DNA from 3 places in the Shewanella sp. JNE2 genome. Region 2 is predicted to be linked to each of the others. Evidence: predicted binding sites of a transcription regulator. Region 2 holds the regulator's gene; each other region holds the start of a gene.
What was found. Region 2 encodes NrdR, which represses ribonucleotide reductase genes. Its sites were predicted from a motif close to AAACACNANATNTNGTGTTT; they were not measured.
Positions count from the first base shown of each region.

Region 1: nrdA (class 1a ribonucleoside-diphosphate reductase subunit alpha) is a predicted target of NrdR. The motif match lies at 3,855-3,874, and genes of this name have one in related genera.
Region 3: nrdD (anaerobic ribonucleoside-triphosphate reductase) is a predicted target of NrdR. The motif match lies at 5,090-5,109, and genes of this name have one in related genera.

Region 1 is NZ_CP096169.1:2,301,878-2,309,320, reverse strand. It holds gene yfaE (class I ribonucleotide reductase maintenance protein YfaE) at 1-206, opposite strand, end outside; gene nrdB (class Ia ribonucleoside-diphosphate reductase subunit beta) at 218-1,348, opposite strand; gene nrdA (class 1a ribonucleoside-diphosphate reductase subunit alpha) at 1,413-3,701, opposite strand; gene MZ182_RS10380 (HAD family hydrolase) at 4,095-4,763, opposite strand; gene ubiG (bifunctional 2-polyprenyl-6-hydroxyphenol methylase/3-demethylubiquinol 3-O-methyltransferase UbiG) at 4,765-5,475, opposite strand; gene gyrA (DNA gyrase subunit A) at 5,860-7,443, shown strand, end outside.
Region 2 is NZ_CP096169.1:3,251,950-3,259,392, forward strand. It holds gene thiL (thiamine-phosphate kinase) at 1-468, opposite strand, end outside; gene nusB (transcription antitermination factor NusB) at 547-951, opposite strand; gene ribE (6,7-dimethyl-8-ribityllumazine synthase) at 966-1,442, opposite strand; gene ribBA (bifunctional 3,4-dihydroxy-2-butanone-4-phosphate synthase/GTP cyclohydrolase II) at 1,575-2,678, opposite strand; gene MZ182_RS14585 (riboflavin synthase) at 2,744-3,400, opposite strand; gene ribD (bifunctional diaminohydroxyphosphoribosylaminopyrimidine deaminase/5-amino-6-(5-phosphoribosylamino)uracil reductase RibD) at 3,412-4,566, opposite strand; gene nrdR (transcriptional regulator NrdR) at 4,675-5,124, opposite strand; gene glyA (serine hydroxymethyltransferase) at 5,324-6,577, opposite strand; gene ettA (energy-dependent translational throttle protein EttA) at 6,767-7,443, shown strand, end outside.
Region 3 is NZ_CP096169.1:1,695,128-1,702,570, forward strand. It holds gene MZ182_RS07535 (hypothetical protein) at 1-312, opposite strand, end outside; gene MZ182_RS07540 (M48 family metallopeptidase) at 410-919, opposite strand; gene MZ182_RS07545 (DUF3010 family protein) at 961-1,398, opposite strand; gene MZ182_RS07550 (DEAD/DEAH box helicase) at 1,538-2,887, opposite strand; gene rssA (patatin-like phospholipase RssA) at 3,134-4,096, shown strand; gene MZ182_RS07560 (hypothetical protein) at 4,183-4,872, shown strand; gene nrdD (anaerobic ribonucleoside-triphosphate reductase) at 5,140-7,257, shown strand; gene nrdG (anaerobic ribonucleoside-triphosphate reductase-activating protein) at 7,373-7,443, shown strand, end outside.

The DNA.
Region 1 (7,443 bases), 950 kb from region 2:
CCGCTGATAATCCTCGTCTTGCAGGCACCACAGAAACCGCTTCGGCATTCAGAGAACATCTTGATGTTCTTCGCTTCGAGTGCTTGCAACAAAGACCCCTGTTGCTCGGTAAAGAGCAGCACAGGTTGGCCCTGAAGGCGCACTATGGGCGCCTTCGCAAAGGGGCTTTTGGCTAAATTGGGGCTGAAGTGCCTTGGTTTTGCCACTGTAGGTCTACCTAGAGATCGAAGTCGAGGAATTCATCACCATCCACCGCCGAGTCAATTTGCCCGACAAGATAAGAAGACACTTCTACTTCTTGGGGGGCAACTTGTACTGCATCACTTTCTAGCCAATTTTTCATCCAAGGCAATGGGTTGGTACTTTCTGGATAAGGTTGTGGCAGATTGACGGACTTCATGCGTTGATTGGTGATAAATTCAACATATTGACAAAGAATTTGCTCATTCAAGCCAATCATAGAGCCATCTTTGAACAGGTATTTTGCCCATTCTTTTTCTTGCTCGGCGGCTTTTAAGAACAGATCGTAGGCTTCCTGTTGGCACTGCGCCGCAATTTCGCCCATTTCAGGATCGTCTTTACCGCCCTGCATAATGTTTAAAATATGCTGAGTACTGTTTAAGTGTAAGGCTTCATCACGGGCAATTAAGCGAATGATTTTTGCGTTACCTTCCATTAGCTTACGTTCAGCAAAGGCAAAGGAACAGGCAAAACTCACGTAGAAACGAATGGCTTCGAGGGCGTTCACAGACATCATGCACAAATAGAGTGCTTTTTTCAGTGTACGGGTATTTACGACTAATTCTTCGCCATCAATAAGATGGGTGCCAGCACCAAATAGGTTGAATACTTGCGTCAGTTTAATCAAGTGGTCGTAGTATTCGGCAATGTCCGTTGCGCGGCGTAAAATTTCTTTATTCACAACGATATCGTCAAAAATCACCGAGGGATCGTTGACGATATTGCGGATAATATGGGTATAAGAGCGTGAGTGAATTGTTTCAGAAAAAGACCAAGTCTCGATCCACGTTTCCAACTCAGGCAATGATACTAAGGGTAAAAATGCGACATTAGGTGAACGCCCTTGAATAGAATCGAGCAGCGTCTGGTATTTCAAGTTTGAAATAAAAATATGCTTTTCATGATCGGGCAGATCGTTGTAATCAATTTTATCGCGACTGACATCAACTTCTTCGGGGCGCCAAAAGAAAGATAACTGCTTTTCTATCAGTTTTTCGAACACTTCATATTTTTGTTGATCATAGCGTGCCACATTGACCGATTGACCTAAAAACATAGGTTCGCGGGTAGCATCGTTAGGTGTTTGACAGAAGGTAGAGTAGGCCATGTTGCTATTTTTCCAATGGGCAGGGATCCCAAAGGGACCCCTGCAAAACCGTTAACGTAAAAGACTAGATTTTACAGGCACCGCCTGCACATCCATCATCTTCTTTCTCTAGGTTGGTGATGTCATCGTGTTGATCCGATGCACCATCGCGAGTGTTATGGTAGTACAAGGTTTTTACACCCAACTTATAGGCATTGAGCAAATCTTTCAGTAGCGTCTGCATTGGCACTTTACGGCCTTCGAAACGTGAAGGATCGTAGTTGGTGTTGGCCGAAATCGCTTGATCAACAAACTTCTGCATAATGCCCACTAACTGCAAGTAACCGTCGTTGCTTGGCATTTTCCATAGCAATTCATAGTTATCTTTTAGGATGTCAAAATCAGGCACTACTTGCTTGAGTTGACCGTCTTTACTGGCTTTTACGCTGATAAGTCCACGTGGTGGCTCGATACCGTTCGTCGCATTTGAAATTTGTGATGATGTTTCAGACGGCATCAAGGCAGACAATGTTGAGTTACGTAAACCGTACTGCTTAATATCGCTGCGCAGTGATTCCCAGTCTAAATGTAACGGCTCATTACAAATCTTATCTAAGTCACGTTTGTAAGTATCAATTGGCAAAATACCTTGGGAGTAGGTGGTTTCGTTAAATAACGGACAAGCACCTTGCTCTTTCGCCAAGTTCATAGAGGCTTTCAGTAAGTAGAACTGAATGGCTTCAAAGGTTCGATGAGTCAGATTGTTTGCACTGCCATCGGAATACTTCATGCCATTTTTGGCTAAGTAGTTCGCGAAGTTAATTACACCTATACCGAGTGTGCGGCGGTTCATTGATGCAATTTGTGCCGCTTTTATTGGATAATCTTGATAATCCAATAGGTTATCCAGTGCTCGTACTGCTAAGTCGGCCAAGGGCTCAAGTTCTGAAAGTTCCTTAATCGCTCCGAGGTTTAAGGCTGACAAAGTGCAAAGGGCGATTTCGCCATTAGGATCATCAATGTTATTTAATGGCTTAGTTGGCAGTGCGATTTCAAGACAGAGGTTAGATTGTCTGATCGGCGCAACTTTTGAATCGAATGGGCTGTGAGTGTTACAGTGATCCACGTTTTGGATATAGATACGACCTGTCGAAGCGCGTTCTTGCATCATCAGTGAAAACAGTTCGACGGCTTTAATGGTCTTCTTACGAATGCTGCTGTCTTGCTCATATTGCAGATATAAACGCTCAAATTCGGCTTGATCCTCAAAGAAGGCATCGTACAAACCGGGTACATCCGATGGGCTGAATAAACTAATATTCTCGCCTTTGATCAGACGTTGATACATGACTTTGTTCAGCTGCACACCGTAATCAAGATGACGGATACGGTTGTCTTCTACGCCACGGTTATTTTTCAATACCAGCAGAGATTCGACTTCTAAATGCCAAATAGGATAGAACAGGGTTGCAGCACCGCCACGTACACCGCCTTGAGAGCAAGACTTGACCGCCGTTTGGAAATACTTATAGAAAGGTAAACAACCTGTGTGGAAGGCTTCGCCGCCACGGATTGGGCTACCTAATGCACGAATACGACCGGCGTTAATGCCGATACCCGCACGTTGGCTAACGTACTTCACGATTGACGATGCGGTCGCGTTGATTGAGTCTAAGCTATCGCCACACTCAATTAATACGCATGAACTGAATTGACGCGTTGGCGTACGAACACCCGCCATGATAGGCGTGGGTAAGGATATCTTAAAGGTTGATACCGCATCATAGAAATCTTTCACGTATTTCAGACGTGTTTCTTTTGGATAACGGGCAAACAAACAGGCCGCCACCAGAATATAGAGGAACTGGGCGCTCTCATAAATCTCGTGGGTCACGCGGTTTTGAACTAAATACTTGCCTTCAAGCTGTTTAACCGCTGCGTAGGAGAAATTCATATCGCGCCAGTGGTCGATATAGGTATCCATAAGGTCAAGTTCTTCGCGGGTATAATCCTGCAGAATGTGCATATCATACTTGCCAAGTTCAACGAGTTTAGTCACATGATCGTACAAGGCTGGCGGTTCGAATTGACCAAAGGCTTTCTTACGCAAATGAAACACCGCTAAACGGGCAGCAAGGAACTGGTAGTCCGGTGATTCGGGTGAAATTAAATCCGCTGCCGCTTTGATAATGGTTTCGTGGATAGTTTCGGTGGGAATACCATCGTAAAACTGCAAATGCGAGCGAAGTTCAACTTCAGAAACAGAAACGTTTTTTAATCCCTTGGCTGCCCAAGTAATTACGCGGTGTATTTTTTCGAGATCGATATTCTCACGTTCACCACAGCGTTTTGTGACTGTTATAGTGCTATTCATTGAAGAGAGGCCTTGGTTCTGATATCTATTCAGGTGAGCTAAGTCACCGTACGTTTCCTTGTAAAACAATCAACAAACATCCCTTAAATACTGCTGACCTCCTAAAATGGCGTCAATTGAGTGGGGAGTTTTTAGTGTGTCTGATTGTTACCGATACACAAGATATGGTGTTTTAAATAATCTGAGATACAAGATAGTGAGGTTTGACGCTATTTGCAAGTTAGAATTTCGGGGGTATCTTGTGGATATCTTGAGGATAAGCAGTTGTGTTAGTAATGGCTAACCCTGAAGTGCTATTTCAGAGTAGTGTACATGATCCATGTCGACTTTTTGCGCGATCTCACTTGAGATCGCGATCGCTAAAATAAGCAGCAGTTCGATCAAACCACTCAACTAACGGGTTGCAACTAAAGCCTGATGGACAGCCAAAGGTGAACTAAATTGTGCCAATGCAGGCCAATTTTGTGGTTTATCTTCTTCCCCTAAATAACCCCATAATGCCACACCGCCGACCATACCTGCCGCTTTGGCGGCGAGTAAATCTCGTTCAGCATCTCCTAAGTACAGTATATGTTCAGGGGCGCAGTTAAGCTGCTGCGCACCCAGTAACATAGGCGCCGTATGGGGTTTAGCATAGCGGGTTGAATCGCCGCTGATAACAACTTGCATCCGCTGGTGCAAATTCAGTTTTCTAACCAGCGGACGAGTAAAGCGCGCTGGTTTATTGGTAATAACGCCAAATGGCAGTTGCTGTAGCTCAAGCCAGTCGAGCAATACATCCATACCGGTAAATAATCGACAATAGTCGCCATTAATACGTTGATAGTGGGCGAGTAGCCCTTGCTGGATCTGAATACGCAGGGACTCATCAGCATTGGGGAGCGCGGCATCAACTAAGGCAAAACTGCCGTGGGAAGCGGCGCTGCGTAGTAGCTCGAAGGGTTTTGCTTCAATCCCCGCGTCACAGAGACTTAAGTTCAGTGCCTGCACAAGATCTGGCGCGGTATCGGCAAGCGTACCATCAAGATCAAACAGTACCGCTTTAACCTGTGACAAACTCATGTTAATCAACCTTCTGGGTTGCAATCATATAATTGACATCAACCCTTGGGGTGTACTTAAAAATGCCTGTTAGTGGGTTATAGGTTATTCCAACAGCGTCTTTGCAGATAAGATCTGTATTATCTACCAGCTCGATCAGCTCTGAGGGTTTGATAAATTTATTATGATCATGGGTGCCAACTGGTAGCATTTTTAGCAGGTATTCGGCACCTAAAATCGTTTCAACATAAGATCTTAGATTGCGGTTAATGGTTGAGAAAAATACGAAGCCACCGGGTTTTACCATATCGCAGCAAGCCTTGATGACCGATTGCGGATTAGGCACATGCTCGAGCATTTCCATGCAAGTTACCACATCGTAATAGCCTTGATGATCTTGGCTATGGGCTTCGGCCGTATTTTTTACATAAGTGATGTTTACACCGGTTTCCAGCGCGTGAAGACGCGCGACTTCTAAGGGTTCTTCACCCATATCCAGACCATCAACCTCGGCACCGATACGCGCCATACTTTCAGATAAAATGCCTCCACCACAACCCACATCGAGCACTTTTTTACCGAAAATACCGCCAGCGGTTTGATCGATATAGTTTAAGCGCAGCGGGTTTAGTAGATGCAGCGGCTTAAATTCGCCGTTAAGATCCCACCAAGTCTCGGCCATACGTTCAAACTTTGCGATTTCCTGTGGGTCTACATTGGTATTATGTTGCATGGGATTACCTGAAGCGGCTGTATTGTGCGGCTATTATAACGACTATGATTGATAAACAAAGTGTTCGCTGGCTCTAAGTCCTTGTGGTTGAGTGAAATTTAGACAATTTTCATCTCTGTAGCAACTCACTGTGCCCTAAGTCGCCTTTTCTGTTTACAGATTAACCAAGGTTTGAGCTCAAATTGGCATAAAACCTTGTCTTTTTCCAAGTTCACAAGTCTAAATTGATAGTGTTTTCATCTATTAAGTTGCTTCCTTCTCAATTCGATAATGATAGGTCTGGCGACATTAAATAACTGTGTTAGAATGCCAAATCACGTTTTTGGGCTAGGCAATGATACGGATTATACGTTGTCGGCTATTTTTCAGGGGAACGAGCAGTTTATGACTGATCTGGCATCATCTATTTCGCCAATTAATATCGAAGACGAACTAAAGAATTCGTACCTTGATTACGCCATGAGCGTTATCGTGGGACGTGCATTACCAGACGTGCGCGACGGCTTAAAGCCGGTTCATCGCCGCGTTCTGTTTGCCATGAGTGAATTGAAGAACGATTGGAACAAGCCTTACAAAAAATCAGCCCGTGTGGTCGGTGACGTCATCGGTAAATATCACCCCCATGGTGATATTGCTGTTTATGACACTATCGTCCGTATGGCCCAGCCATTCTCACTGCGTTACACCTTAGTAGACGGCCAAGGTAACTTCGGTTCGGTCGACGGTGACTCAGCGGCGGCAATGCGTTATACCGAAATCCGTATGGATAAGTTAGCGCACCAATTACTGGCCGATCTTGAAAAAGAGACAGTGGATTTCGTCCCTAACTACGACGGCACCGAACAAATTCCAGCCGTATTACCTACACGCGTACCTAACCTGTTAATTAACGGTTCGTCAGGTATTGCGGTAGGTATGGCAACCAACATCCCACCCCACAACCTAACCGAAGTGGTCAAGGGCTGTTTGGCATTGATTGAAGAACCTTCACTGTCGATTGAACAGTTGATGGAATATATCCCAGGTCCAGATTTTCCCACTGCGGCGATTATCAATGGCCGTAAAGGCATTATTGATGCCTATAAAACGGGCCGTGGCCGCGCGATCATGCGTGCTCTGGCGGATATTGAAACAGAAGATAATGGCCGCGAGCGCATTATCGTCACTGAAATTCCTTATCAAGTGAACAAAGCCCGGTTAATCGAGAAGATTGCCGAGCTGGTTAAAGATAAAAAGCTTGAAGGGATCAGTGGTCTACGCGACGAGTCTGATAAAGACGGTATGCGTATCGTTATCGAAATTAAGCGCGGTGAAGTGGGCGAGGTTGTACTCAATAACCTTTATGCTCAAACGCAAATGCAGTGTTCTTTCGGGATTAACATGGTGGCCCTGACCAATGGTCAGCCTAAACTGTTTAATCTTAAAGAAATGCTCGAATGCTTTATTCTGCATCGCCGTGAAGTGGTGACGCGTCGTACCGTATTCGAACTGCGTAAAGCCCGTGAGCGTGCCCATATTTTGGAAGCGCTGGCGGTTGCACTGGCTAACATTGACCCGATTATTGCACTGATCAAAGCCTCACCAACGCCTGCGGATGCCAAAGTGAAATTGGTTGAGCAAGGTTGGGAATTAGGCCACGTTCAAGGCATGCTGGAAAAAGCGGGCGATGACGCCGCGCGTCCTGAGTGGTTAGAGCCACAATACGGTATTCGTGACGGTCAATACTTCCTGACTGAGCAACAAGCTCAGGCCATTCTGGAACTGCGTTTACACCGTTTGACCGGTCTTGAGCACGATAAGATCATCGCCGAATACGAAGAACTGCTCGAATTTATCGCGGGTCTGCTGTTTATTTTGCGCAGTCCTGAGCGTTTGATGGAAGTGATCAAGGAAGAATTAGTTCAAATCCTTGAAGAATATGGTGATGCGCGCCGTACAGTGATCAATGCCAACGAAGTCGATATGAGT
Region 2 (7,443 bases):
CGTAACATAGATCCAATCTCCCACTTTGGCACCATGGCGCGTGAGTGCCTTACCCTGTGGGACTTGGCCGTGCACTGTGATGTTAATCGCCCGTGGACCACGAGTCGTATCACCACCAATTAAGGCGATGCCATAGTACTCAGCGGCTTCAAACAAGCCTTCACTAAAACCACTCAGCCAAGTTTCATCCACTTCGGGTAGCGTTAAGGCAAGCGTCATCCACGCGGGTTCAGCGCCCATGGCTGCCAGATCAGATAAATTTACCGCTAAGGCTTTGTAACCTAAGGCTGCAGGAGGCATATCGGGGAAGAAGTGGACATTTTCGACTAAGGTGTCACAGGAGATAGCAATCGACTTGTTTTCTGCAGGTTGCACTAAAGCGCAATCGTCACCGATGCCAAGCTTCACATCACGGCGAGTAGGGCCGCGGTTGCTAAAATAACATTCAATTAATTGGAATTCTTTCACTGTACAGTTTGGCACGACTTACATCGGCCACCTTTGTTAGCAATGAAAAACGGTATCCTAAGATACCGTTTGTCTTTATTACTTGCGTGCAACCAGTTTATCGAGCAGTCCGTTCACAAACTTATGACTCTCGTCCGCACCGAAAGCTTTTGCCAACTCAATCGCCTCGTTAATAGCGACCTTGTAGGGCACATCTTTACGGAAAGTCAGCTCATAGGTCGCTAAACGTACTATGGCTTTCTCAACAGGAGACACTTCATCAATCGGGCGCTCCAGATGCGGGATGATCAGCTCATCCAACTGGGTTTTCTTCGTTGCAACGCCTGAAAATAGCTCACGAAAATAAGCTACATCAACACCGTCGAGACTCTGCTCAGTTAAAAACTCATGCTCGACATCGGCAATATTATTCCCGCTTAGTTGCCATGAATAGATGGCTTGAACGGCTAAACGGCGGGCCTTGCGGCGCTCAGAAGGCTTCATTATTTTTCCTACTATTACAACTGTTGTTCAAGTTCTTGCAGAACATTGACCATTTCAAGCAGGCTTAAAGCAGCTTCGCCGCCTTTATTACCCGCTTTGGTACCTGAACGTTCAATAGCTTGTTCTATGGTATCTGTGGTCAACACACCGAAGGCAACAGGCAGATCAAATTCTAAAGCAACTTGAGCTAGACCTTTATTACATTCGCCTGCAACAAAATCAAAATGAGGAGTACCACCACGGATCACCGCACCTAATGCGATAATACCGTCGAATTTACCACTGGCAGCAACGCGACGCGCAGCTAGCGGCAACTCAACCGCACCTGGTACACGGACAACAGTGATATTGTCGTCGCTGACTTGGCCAAAACGTTTCAGCGTGTCAAGTGCACCTTCAAGCAAGCTCTCAACTAAAAAGCTGTTGAAACGCGAAATTACAATCGCAACTTTGGCATTTTTCGCTTCGATATTACCTTGAACTATGTTCATTATCTTACCTAAATTTTGCTAAAGCACCCAGCTCGGGGCGAAAAGTGGCGACATGATATCACAGCCAATTGCCCAGAGCCCTATGCAAATTATCAGAAATTGTTAATTTTACTTCAGTGTCACTTTGGGGTTTCAGTCCGCCACATACTCAGTCACTTCAAGGCCAAAGCCTGAAAGTGAATGGTAGCGTTTAGGCGAGCTGAGCAGACGCATCTTAGTCACGCCAAGGCTAGCGAGGATTTGCGAACCCACACCCACACGGCGCGACGTCCCCTGCCATTTTGCAGAAGCAGGCGCTTGGCCTTGATCTTCGGCTTCAAAGGCTTTCACCTTAGAAAGGATTTCACAGGGATGCTCTTGATTCCCGAGTAAAACCAATACACCACCTTCTGCAGAAATACGCTCCATCGCCTTTTCGAGTGGCCAGCTGCGTTGCTGATCGCGCTCTGAGTGGAGTAAATCGTTGAAGGTGTTTTGCAAATGCACGCGCACCAAACAATCTTCTTTCACCTCTCCTTTGACTAAGGCGAAATGCAGTTGATTGTCGATTGTGTCTCTAAAAGTCACCATATCGAACTCACCGAAACGGGTCGGTAGTTTGCATTTAGCTTCACGCACAACCGTGGTTTCTTTGGTATTGCGATACTCGATTAAAGCCGCGATAGTGCCGATTTTGATGCCATGCAACTCGGAGAAAATCTCTAAATCTGGGCGACGTGCCATAGTGCCGTCTTCGTTTAAAATTTCAACGATAACGCCCGATGGCTCAAGTCCCGCAAGACGGGCTAAATCACAACCCGCTTCAGTGTGGCCTGCGCGGGTTAATACGCCGCCGTCCTGTGACATTAACGGAAAGATATGCCCAGGTTGCACTAAATCAGCCGCTTTAGCGTCTTTAGCCACGGCCGTTTTTACCGTCACAGCGCGATCGTGGGCCGAAATACCAGTTGTCACACCTTCAGCCGCTTCAATAGAAACCGTAAAGTTAGTCGAGAACTGAGCGTTATTATTCGTCACCATTAAAGGCAGATTTAACTGCTGGCAACGGGCTTTAGTCATGGTCTGGCAAATGAGTCCACGGCCATATTTGGCCATAAAGTTAATCGCTTCTGGCGTGACCATTTCGGCCGCCATGATCAAATCACCTTCGTTTTCTCTGTCTTCGTCATCCATCAAAATAACCATTTTGCCTTGACGAATATCTTCGATGATCTCTTCTATACTGTGCAGCGCCATTGTAGGACCTTTATAATGTGACTTGTTATGAAATTTTATCTCTTAGCAAAACGATTGCCAGTGCACTAACGCACAAACCCGGCACGGGCTAACATTTCCATGGTGACGCCACCGCTCTTGCTGTCTTTGCCATCATAATTCATTAAGCGTTCAAGATAACGGGCGATTAAATCTACTTCGATATTCACCTTATCGCCCGCTTGCAGGTCGATTAAGGTGGTTTCACCTGCGGTATGGGGCACTATGGTCAAGCGGAATCGACTGCCATCCACTTCGTTCACCGTCAGACTCACGCCGTCAATGGTAATGGAACCTTTGTGGGCTATGTAACGCCCAAGCTCTGCGGGTGCGGCTAACCAAAACTCGATGGCTTGACCACGCACTAAGCGTTGCTCAACCGTTGCGATACCGTCCACATGGCCGCTGACCATATGGCCACCTAAACGCGTGGTGGGAGTAACGGCCTTTTCAAGATTCACTTTAGTGCCCACTTTATAGTTGGCAAACCCGGTTAGACTCACTGTTTCGGCTGAAACATCAGCCACATAACCGTCGGCTAGTTGCTGCACAACCGTTAAGCATACGCCATTGGTGGCAATACTGTCGCCTAAACGCACATCGGTTAAATCCAGTTTGCCGCTCACCACGGTAAGACGAATATCATCGCCTTTACGCTCCAGTTTGCGAAGGGTGCCAACGGCTTCAATAATCCCAGTAAACATGGTCAACTCACTTAATTAAATAAAGAAGTATCAAGCTTAACGCTCAAGGTTAAACGGGTATCAGGCCCTAATTTGCGCTCATCGACCAACGTGAGTGCAGGAATGTGTGCCATGGTTTGATAATCGGGCAGTTGCAGCAGATTACGACCATGCCCACCGAGGATTTTCATCGCTTGGTATAGCACTAACTCATCGGCAAGCCCCTCGGCTAAAAAAGCGCCCGCTAAGGTTGCCCCCGCTTCCACCAGCACGTGATTACAGCTTTGGCCTAAATAGCTTAATAGTTCAGGAAGCGAGACGCGACCTTCAATTGCAGGTAACAGGAGGCAACTCACATGGGAGGGCAATTGTGCTTGAAACTCTGCGGGATAAGCCACGGTCGAGACCAAGAGTATCGGCGATACAATAGCCAAACATGCAGCAGATAACGGCAAACGGGCGCGACTGTCGAGTATGACTCTTAATGGCTGAAGTAATTGCGCCTCGGTTACCCTGTCTTTTAAGCTACCAAGCTCTTGATAACGCACATTGAGTGAGGGGTCGTCCGCCAATATGGTTTCAATTCCCGTGACCAACGCGCAGGAACGTAAGCGTAAGCGCTGCACGTCACGGCGGGATTCTGGGCCAGTTATCCATTTAGACACACCATTAGACAGCGCAGTTTTTCCATCAAGACTCGCGGCTAATTTTACCGTAACTCTGGGTAAACCTGATTCCATCCGCTTCATAAAGCCTAAATTTAAGGCATAGGCTTCATCGCGATGTAATCCCACATCCACTTCAATGCCGGCGTCACGCAGCATTTGAATACCGCGCCCCCCCACTTGCGGATTTGGATCTTCTACCGCCACCACCACACGTTTAACGCCAATATTGATCAGCGACAAGGCGCAGGGCGGTGTGCGACCATAATGACTGCATGGTTCTAAGGTGACATAGGCTGTTGCGCCGCGGGCGCGTTCACCAGCCATACGTAGCGCATGCACTTCGGCGTGGGGTTCACCCGCTTTTTGATGATAACCTTCACCGATGATTTGGTTATCTTTAACGATAACGCAGCCCACACTAGGATTGGGCCGAGTGGTATAAAAGCCTTTGCGTGCCAATTGAATCGCGCGGCTCATCATTTGAATATCGAGTGCGGACCAAGTTATGTTCAAGCTCATGTTCAACCCTGTTGTTAAAGGTTTCGGCTTTCACCTGTCTTATAAATCTGTTTTTTTACGTCTGCGACAACTGCACGTCTACCTTCTAAGGCGACAAAAGCTGAATAACTACTTTTGCAGTTTGGCGATGGCTTCGCCAAATTCAGACACGTCTTCGAAGGCGCGGTATACGGAAGCAAAACGTATATAGGCAACTTTATCGAGGTTCATCAATTGTTCCATCATCAAGTTACCCACCATTTCTGACGGCACTTCCCGCTCGCCCGTGGCGCGCAGAGTGGACTTGATTTTGCTGAGCGCTTGCTCGATTTCATCCATAGACACAGGACGTTTTTCAACGGCGCGCAACATTCCACTTTGGAGTTTTTCTTCATCGAAGGGTTGGCGTGAACCATCACGCTTAATCACTCGAGGCATGACCAACTCAGCGCCTTCAAAAGTGGTAAATCTTTCATGGCATTCGGTGCATTCTCGGCGACGGCGCACTTGATGGCCTTCTGCCACTAATCGGGAATCGATGACTTTAGTATCTGTCGCGCTGCAAAATGGACAATGCATTGAGCCTCCTGCCAGTCAATGGAATAAAGCCTGAGCTTTACGGTGCAATCTTGCATAAATCTGCTCGATTTAAGTCTAAGATTTTAGCAATAAAAATGGCCGCAAGATGCGGCCATGGGATTTTATCCTATTTATGGGCTGAGGTTAACCATCTGATGGTGGTTAGACTCAGCACCACAAAAAGGAGACTATTTACAAATTAACCGTAAACAGGGAAACGTGCGCACAGTGCCAATACTTGGCCCTTCACTCGCTCAATCACTGCAGGGTTGTGAGCATCATCGAGAATGTCACAGATCCAGCCAGTTAATTGTTTTGCTTCCGCTTCTTTAAAGCCGCGGCGTGTAATGGCTGGCGTACCGATACGCACACCTGAGGTCACAAAGGGTGAACGAGGATCATTTGGCACTGAATTTTTGTTCACGGTAATGTTGGCGCTACCTAAGGCAGCATCGGCTTCTTTACCCGTTAAGTCACGACCAATCAGGTCAACTAGCATTAAGTGGTTGCTGGTTCCGCCAGAGACGATTTTGTAACCGCGCTCAAGGAATACTTCAACCATAGCTTTAGCATTGTTAACCACTTGCTGTTGGTACACTTTAAATTCTGGCTCTAGGGCTTCTTTGAACGCCACCGCTTTACCGGCGATAACGTGCATCAATGGACCACCTTGACCACCAGGGAATACAGCAGAGTTGAGCTTTTTATATAGCTCTTCATCATCGGCAGCAGATAGGATCACACCACCACGAGGACCGGCTAAGGTTTTATGGGTCGTTGACGTCACAACGTGCGCGTGTGGTACTGGGTTTGGATAAACGCCCGCGGCGATAAGACCGGCAACGTGTGCCATGTCTACAAATAAATAAGCACCGATTTTATCTGCGATTTCACGCATTTTTGCCCAATCAACGATACCTGAATAGGCAGAGAAACCGCCGATCATCATCTTAGGCTTATGTTCTATGGCAATACGTTCCATCTCGTCGTAGTCGATTTTGCCAGACTCGTCGATACCGTAAGGAATGATGTTGTACAGTTTGCCAGAGAAGTTAACCGGTGAACCGTGGGTCAAGTGACCACCGTGAGCTAAGTTCATGCCCAGTACGGTATCGCCAGGTTTTAACAATGCCATGTAAACAGCGCTGTTTGCCTGTGAACCTGAATGAGGTTGTACGTTAGCGTAAGTTGCGCCAAACAGTTGTTTAGCACGTTCAATCGCTAAGGTTTCAACTACGTCCACATACTCACAACCACCGTAGTAACGCTTGCCAGGATAGCCTTCAGCGTACTTATTGGTTAACTGTGAACCTTGCGCTTCCATCACGCGTGGACTGGTGTAGTTTTCAGAAGCAATCAGCTCAATATGCTCTTCTTGACGCAGAGTTTCATTCTGAATTGCGTTAAACAGTTCCGGATCATAATCTGCGATATTCATATCTTTTTTCAGCATTGCTTACTCCAGCTGCCAATTCTTATAGGTAGGGTTGCGCGGTATTCTACTCGGATCGTGACCACAATCCCAGTATTTGAAACATGAAATTCCTGCAGATAGTGCTTGAACTTGGCTCATTGTCGAGTTGAGTTCGGCGCGCAATCGAGTAGAATTAGCCGCATCATTAGTCACTTAAGATAGAGAAAAATGGCTCAGTTTGTTTACAGCATGCTGCGAGTGGGTAAAGTTGTTCCACCTAAGAAGCAGATCCTTAAAGATATTTCTTTAAGCTTTTTCCCCGGTGCCAAAATTGGCGTATTAGGCCTCAACGGTTCAGGTAAATCCACCCTACTGCGCATTATGGCGGGTATCGACACCGAAATTGAAGGTGAAGCGCGCCCAATGCCGGGCCTCAAGATTGGTTACCTGCCGCAAGAGCCTAAACTCGATCCGACACAAACCGTGCGTGAAGCGATTGAAGAAGCGGTTTCTGAAGCCAAAAACGCCTTAAAACGCTTAGACGAAGTTTATGCTGCCTACGCAGAACCCGATGCAGACTTCGATGCCCTTGCCAAAGAACAAGGCGAACTCGAAGCCATTATTCAAGCCCAAGATGCCCATAACTTAGAGCATATCCTTGAGCGTGCTGCTAACGCCCTGCGTCTGCCAGATTGGGATGAGAAAATCGAAGTGTTATCGGGTGGTGAACGTCGCCGCGTGGCGATTTGTCGCTTGCTGCTTGAAAAGCCAGAAATGCTACTCCTCGACGAACCCACCAACCACTTGGATGCTGAGTCCGTGGCATGGCTTGAGCACTTCCTGCAGGAATATGCCGGTACTGTGGTCGCGATCACCCACGACAGATACTTCCTCGACAATGCTGC
Region 3 (7,443 bases), 1.6 Mb from region 2:
TAATTTTGCATCGTTTGCGGCAATAAACGTCATCTTAGCGAGCTTTAGTTGCTTTTTTAGGATTGATTTATCGAGAGCGTCTATGGGGGGCTCTGAGATATGTGCAGCTAATAATTTAGCGATGTGTTTGCGAAGTGCTTTTTTACTTTGTATTTTCTCTTTATCAATGATATCAACAATAAAATTCGGCCTTATTTGGTGATATGTCAATTTTGCGCGTGCGCTTGTTAATTTAGCCTGCCTCTTTAGTATCTTTTTTGCTTGTTTTTTACACCATTTATCAAGCAGCTTATCAATTTGACGCTTTTTCATATCATATCGCTTCTTTACTAAAGTGACTTTATGAGTCTAAATGAAAATTATTATCAGTCAAGTGACGGGTGTTTATAAGCGCTAAATTGTTTACAGATTAAGCAGAATAAGGGGATATGTTAGCGTCGATACAAGTTAATAATAAACGTAAATCAAATTCAAACTGGTGATAATCCGGCTCCATATGGATGCACAAATTATAGAAAGCTTTGTTGTGATCTTTTTCTTTTAAATGGGCTAATTCATGTACGACGACCATACGCAACAAAGGTTCTGGTACACGCTTTAAACGCGAAGAAATGCGAATTTCGTTCTTCGCTTTGATTTTATTGCCTTGAACTCGTGCTACATAGGAATGCAAGCCAAGTGCATGATGACTAATGTTAATTTTATCGTCAAAAATCACTTTTGATAATGGTGATGATTGACGTAGAAAACTGTTTTTTATCTCTTGGGTATAGTCATAGAGCGCTTTGTCACTACGAATATCATGGATTTTAGGGTGACGACGCAAAAGTACATTTGGTAGGGTACCTGCATCGAGTAGCTGTTGCACTTGGTCTTGGATATCAGGACTGTAGCCGTTGAGGTATTTTAATGATTGCATAAGTTTCAAGGCTCCGAAGCGGATCGGAGCCCAAATTGTAATTATACCTTACCGAAAATATGGCGATTTTGCTGAGCGTAAGCGGCTTCAAAAGCAGCTTGTTGTACCCGTTTAAGATCTAAACTGTCAAAATCCACTTGGGGAGGATTGCGTTTATTTTGTTCTTTAATGGTCACGGGTGATAACAGATGGACGGGTATATCGCCTAATTGGATGGCAGCTTCTAACTTAAAGCTGGTGGCAGAACCAGCCAATTTACCTTTTTGTTCACGTTCGATGATAACAACTTCATCGACCTTATAATCTTGCATGAGTTTATGAAAAGCAAAATGAAAGTCACGTATAGCCTCGGTAGTTGATGATTGCGAAACACTGAAGGATACCTTACGGCATTCAGGGACATTAAATGTTTCACCTTCATAGCTCAATAGACTGATGATGGCCTCGCCACCTTTTAACTCAACACCACAAACTCTCATGTTACACCTTCAAAATATCAATAATAGCGTTATTGTCGCTGGAATTTAGAACAATGCGCGAATCACTTCCGCTCATTGATGGTTCTAGTTAATAGTCTTGAGCATAACAGCATCAACACTATCAATATTAATTTAAAAATTAAACTTCTTCAGTATCATTATCTTGCAGTAAAGGGGCTGTGGGCTTTCTACGCATTGGTGCATCGCCAATATCGACCCCAGTAATAAAACGTTTATCCCTAGACGGTGGGGCTTTAACCGTTTTAGCTTTGGTTTTTCCAGCAGAAGTGCTGGTTTTTGCAACACGCTTGATTGGCGTTTGCTTAGATAGCTCTTTTAAACCGCTGAATTTTGCTTCTAAACCCGGAATAACACTGATTTCAAATGTTTTTCTGAGGAATATTTGGACTTTCTTGAAGTTATCCCAGTCTTTGGGGCCAACTAGGGATATCGCGTCGCCTTTTGCGCCAGCTCTGCCAGTTCGACCGATACGATGTACGTATTCTTCGGCAAATTTAGGCATATCAAAGTTAATTACTAATGATACATTGAGTAAGTCAAGACCACGCGATGCAACATCGGTCGTGACGAGGATTTGCTGTTGGCCACGGGCGAATTGATCCATGATTTGGTTACGTGCAGCTTGCTTTAAGTCGCCACTCAGTGCCGCAGTCGCAAATCCTTGGGTCGATAATTTTGCCGCTAATCGCTCGGTATCGGGGCGGGTTGCGGTAAAAACAATCACTTGTTTGTGAGTTTCATCCTGAAGTAAGCGAGTCAGCAGGGCTTCTTTATGATCTAAATGATCGCAAAGAAAAATACGCTGATGAATGTCATTGTGCTCGCTATGGGATGCATCAATTGCAACATGTGCAGGATTTTTAAGCAGTGTAGCTGCAATATCATTGATTTCACTGTGATCTAATGTGGCGGAGAACATTAAGGTTTGGCGACGTTTATGATCAGCGGCTTCATTGATCGTTTTAAGCTGTGGTGCAAAACCTAAGTCTAACATACGGTCTGCTTCATCAAGGATTAATAGTTCTAATCCATTGAGGAACAAATGTTTTTGCTCTAAATGATCGGCAATGCGTCCAGGTGTCGCCACGATGAAATGGGGCTCTTTTGCTAATGCTTTAGCTTGATCATTAAAATTCTCCCCCCCAAGTACACTAATCGCCTTGTACTGAGTGTTGGCCACCAGTAAGCGAAGCTGACTATAAACTTGGTGAGCTAATTCGCGTGTCGGTAATAAAATCAATACCCTAGGATCGCGTTTACTGAGTGAGCGGGTGGATATAACTCTTTGCAATGCTGGCAGCAAAAAGGCCAAGGTTTTACCCGAGCCTGTTTTTGACGAAGCCATTAAATCTTTACCTGCCAATGCGATAGGCAGTGCTTGTTCCTGGATGGCGGTGGGTGCGGTGATCCCCATATGTTTTAAGCTTTGTAAAAGACGCTGGTCCAGAGAAAAATCGGTAAATTGCAAAGGTATATCCCCAAAAACGTAGTAAGGGCAGATTATAGCCTTAAAGGGCTGTTCTCAGCTATCCACATTGATAATTATCTCGGTTTAGTACCATTTTGAGAAAAAACAGCGTGGGATAGTTTCACTCAGTAGCATTATTTTGCATTGACATTACAACCTCTTAATTATGTGTATTTCACCATTGACAGCCGATGTGATGGAAACTTAGGTTATTCTGTGTATCGGTCAGTAAAGAGGAAGCATTTTATGGTAAGGGGAACGTCACCCACTATTGGTATTGCCTTAGGTAGTGGAGCGGCAAAAGGGTGGGCACATATTGGTGTATTAAATGGACTAGCGGCTATGGGGGTTAAGCCTGATAAAGTTGCGGGCTGTTCTATAGGGGCGTTAGTTGGTGCCGCATACGCCCATGACCATTTACCTGAACTTGAAGAATGGGTGCGAAGTTTTTCCAGTTGGGATGTTTTAGGATTAATGGATATTCGTTGGCGAAAAGGGGGCTTGATTGGTGGCGATAAAGTCTTCGATGTTCTGCAATCCCGTATTGGTGATGTGAAGATTGAGGAGCTTAATCGTCCGTTTGCTGCTGTGGCAACCGATTTATATTCAGGACAAGAGATTTGGTTTCGCCATGGGGATTTACGCCAAGCGGTTAGGGCTTCTTGTTCTATGCCCGGTATTCTAGCACCCGTTCGACAAGGTGAACGCTGGTTAGTGGATGGTGCTGTGGTAAATCCTGTTCCTGTGTCGGTGAGTCGTGCAATGGGGGTCGATATTGTGATTGCCGTTGATTTAAATGGATATCATCCCGGACGATTACAGGTTTTGCCTGTTAATATGACAAGTCATAAGGCCACTCAAGGAGAAATGGATTTGCCCGCTAGACAGGATACGGGATTTATGGATTTATTTGCCCGTGGCAGAGAATATGTGAGTAGTTTGACGGATAAGTTTTCCCTTGGTACCAAATCTAATCCGGGCATGATTGCTGTGATGTCGCAATCAATGGGTATTTTGGAGCAAAGGCATAAGCGATCGCGTTTAATGGGTGATCCTCCCGATATTTGTATCGTACCCGAAGTGGCCGAGATAGGAACAATGGAGTTTCATCGTGCCAGTGAGGCGATTGCCGCTGGTGAAGCTGCTGTCGCGAAAGTGGCTCATTTGATTGAAGCGGCATTATGGCGGGGAAACGAGCATAGAGAATGAATTATTGATACATTATTTTACAACTCATTGTTTGGCCTATTTTTTGCTTAAATTGCAAATCACTTATCGACGCCAAAGTTTTGACAATGAATTCAATTTTAAACACTCTGAACCTAAATCGTAGCAGTGCTAGCATCATTGATGCTTATGGTGTAAACAGCCAAAAGGCTAGTACAACCAAAACGGATGCTAGTGCTGAAACGACACAAACCCAATCGAGTGTGACTAAGTCCGACCAAGCAAGTTCTGATGAGATTGCCTTATCTCCACGAGCACTACGGGCTCAAAAAATTCAGGCAATGTCGAAGGATTTTTTTGCTGACGGCAAATTCAGCGTTGCCGATATTCCCGCATTAGTTTCTCGATTACAACAGGACGGTATTTTATCCGATTCACAGGTAGAGCGTTTATCTCAAAATGGTATTAAAGTGCCGAGTAAGGAGACGCCAAGCAAACAATCACTGCAGGATTTTTTGGATGATGAATTAAAAACACTCGCCAAAAATTCACCTAATAGCTCACTCATCAACACCTTAGTCGATGCAAAAAGTGTGCTGTCCAATATGGATGATGCCCAGTCACCAGTATTAGCACAAAAAGCCGCCAAGGTATTTGGGCAATTAACAGAGTATATAAACTCTGAACCGCCTATGACCGACAAGCAAAAACAACTTTGGCAAGGGCTTAAATCAACCATGCAAGTAGCGTCATCACTTGGGGCTCAGCAATCTGCATCTGGTCAATTAAGTAGCTATTTAGCATTAGCAAAACGTTAATTAAAAAGTGAATAACTGTGAGCAGAGCCGGTATGTTATCAACTTCTGTGCAATAGCCTGCTTTATGACTTAGGTCAAGGTGTGATGCTCAGATCATTGGGCTTTGCTACAGTTCTTATTTGTTCTTTTCTTCTATCCTAGAAACTATGATCTGGATCATGGAAGTTTCAGCATTGATACCGCTTAATACGCTATATATTGTGCTTATGGATTATTTAATCACTATATGTAGTGTTAATTTTAATCGGGATGGAGAGGAACTGAACAATGCCAGTCGTGATCAAGCGGGATGGTTGCCGCACACCTTTTGATGAAACAAGGATAAGAGATGCAGTGATGGCCGCTGCAAACTCGGTTGGGATAGAGGATGAAGACTATGCTGCGACTGTTGCTGCTTGTGTCAGTCAACGTGTTGCCTCATTAACCGAAGTTGATATTCATCATTTGCAAGATGCTGTAGAAAACTTGCTAATGGAAGGCCCTTATAAGTCATTAGCTCGAGTGTATATTGAATATCGCCATGACAGGGATATTTGTCGCGAAGCGACCAGTAAATTAAATTTAGAGATCCGTGGTCTAGTTGAACAGAGTAATGCCGCGCTGCTAAATGAAAATGCCAATAAAGACTCAAAAGTTATTCCAACACAACGTGATTTACTGGCTGGCATCGTGGCTAAGCATTATGCCAAGAGTCATATTCTGCCAAAAGACGTTGTGGCAGCCCATGAAGCGGGTGAAATCCATTACCACGATCTCGATTACTCGCCATTTTTCCCGATGTTTAACTGCATGCTCATTGATTTGGCGGGGATGCTGACCCATGGCTTTAAAATGGGTAATGCCGAGATTGAAACTCCAAAGTCAATTTCTACCGCGACCGCAGTCACTGCGCAGATCATCGCCCAAGTCGCGAGCCATATTTATGGCGGTACGACCATTAATCGCATTGATGAAGTGTTGGCCCCTTTCGTGGCAAAAAGTTATGACAAACACTACCAAGTCGCGTTGAATTGGCAGATTAAAGATGCCAAAGCATTTGCTACTGCTCAAACTGAAAAAGAATGCCATGATGCCTTTCAGTCCCTTGAATATGAAGTGAATACTTTACACACGGCCAATGGGCAGACACCATTTGTCACCTTTGGGTTTGGCTTAGGGACTTCTTGGGAATCACGCCTCATTCAGCAATCTATGCTCAAAGTGCGTATGGCAGGTCTCGGTAAAAATCGTAAAACCGCCGTATTTCCAAAGCTGGTGTTTGCTATTCGCGATGGTATTAACCACAAGGCAGGAGACTGCAATTACGATGTAAAACAAATGGCACTCAAATGCGCGAGTATGCGTATGTATCCCGATATTCTCAACTATGAACAGGTTGAAAAGGTGACGGGATCATTTAAAACCCCAATGGGTTGTCGTAGCTTTTTGGGTACTTATAAGGAAAATGGTGAGTTAGTCCATGAAGGGCGAAATAACCTCGGTGTAGTGAGTCTTAACTTGCCTCGTATCGCCTTAGAAGCCAATGGTAATGAGGCCGAGTTTTACCGTATTTTAGATGAACGCCTATTACTTGCCCGCAGAGCATTAGATACACGTATCGAACGCTTAAATGGCGTAAAAGCACGAGTGGCACCGATTCTTTATATGGAAGGGGCTTGCGGTGTGCGTTTACGTGCTGATGACGATATTGCGCAAATTTTCAAAAATGGTAGAGCATCGATTTCATTAGGTTACATTGGATTACATGAAACCATTAATGCGCTCTATGGCACTCAATCCCATGTGTTTGATAGTACTGAATTACGGGAAAAGGCCATTGCGATAGTTGCCTATCTCAAGGCTGCGACTGATGCTTGGAAAGCAGAAACCGGTTATGGTTTTAGCTTATATAGTACGCCCAGTGAGAGCCTTTGTAGTCGTTTCTGCAAATTGGATGCGAAGCAATATGGTGTAGTGGCAGGCGTCACTGATAAAGGCTATTACACTAATAGTTTTCATTTAGATGTAGAAAAACACGTAAACCCTTATGACAAAATCGATTTTGAACAGCCCTATCCGGCAATTGCTAGCGGTGGGTTTATTTGCTACGGCGAATATCCCAATATGCAGCATAACCTCGAAGCATTAGAAAATGTCTGGGATTACAGTTATAGCCGTGTACCTTATTATGGGACAAATACGCCTATTGATGAATGTTATGACTGTGGTTTTACTGGGGAATTTAGCTGTACAAGTAAAGGGTTTACTTGTCCGAAATGTGGTAACCATGAGCCAAGCAGAGTGTCAGTCACTCGCCGTGTTTGTGGTTATTTAGGTAGCCCAGACGCAAGACCATTTAACCATGGTAAGCAGGAAGAGGTAAAACGTAGGATCAAACACTTGTAACCATCTTGCATTATTCTTCTGTTAAACTGACCTTGGAACGCAGTACGAGAATACTCTGCTGCGTTGCGTGTTTTAGTCTAAATTGGCTCAAGGTGTTGAACCTAGGACTGAGTTCATGAATTATCACCAATATTATCCCATCGATGTGGTCAATGGTCCGGGAACCCGGGCAACCTTATTTGTTTC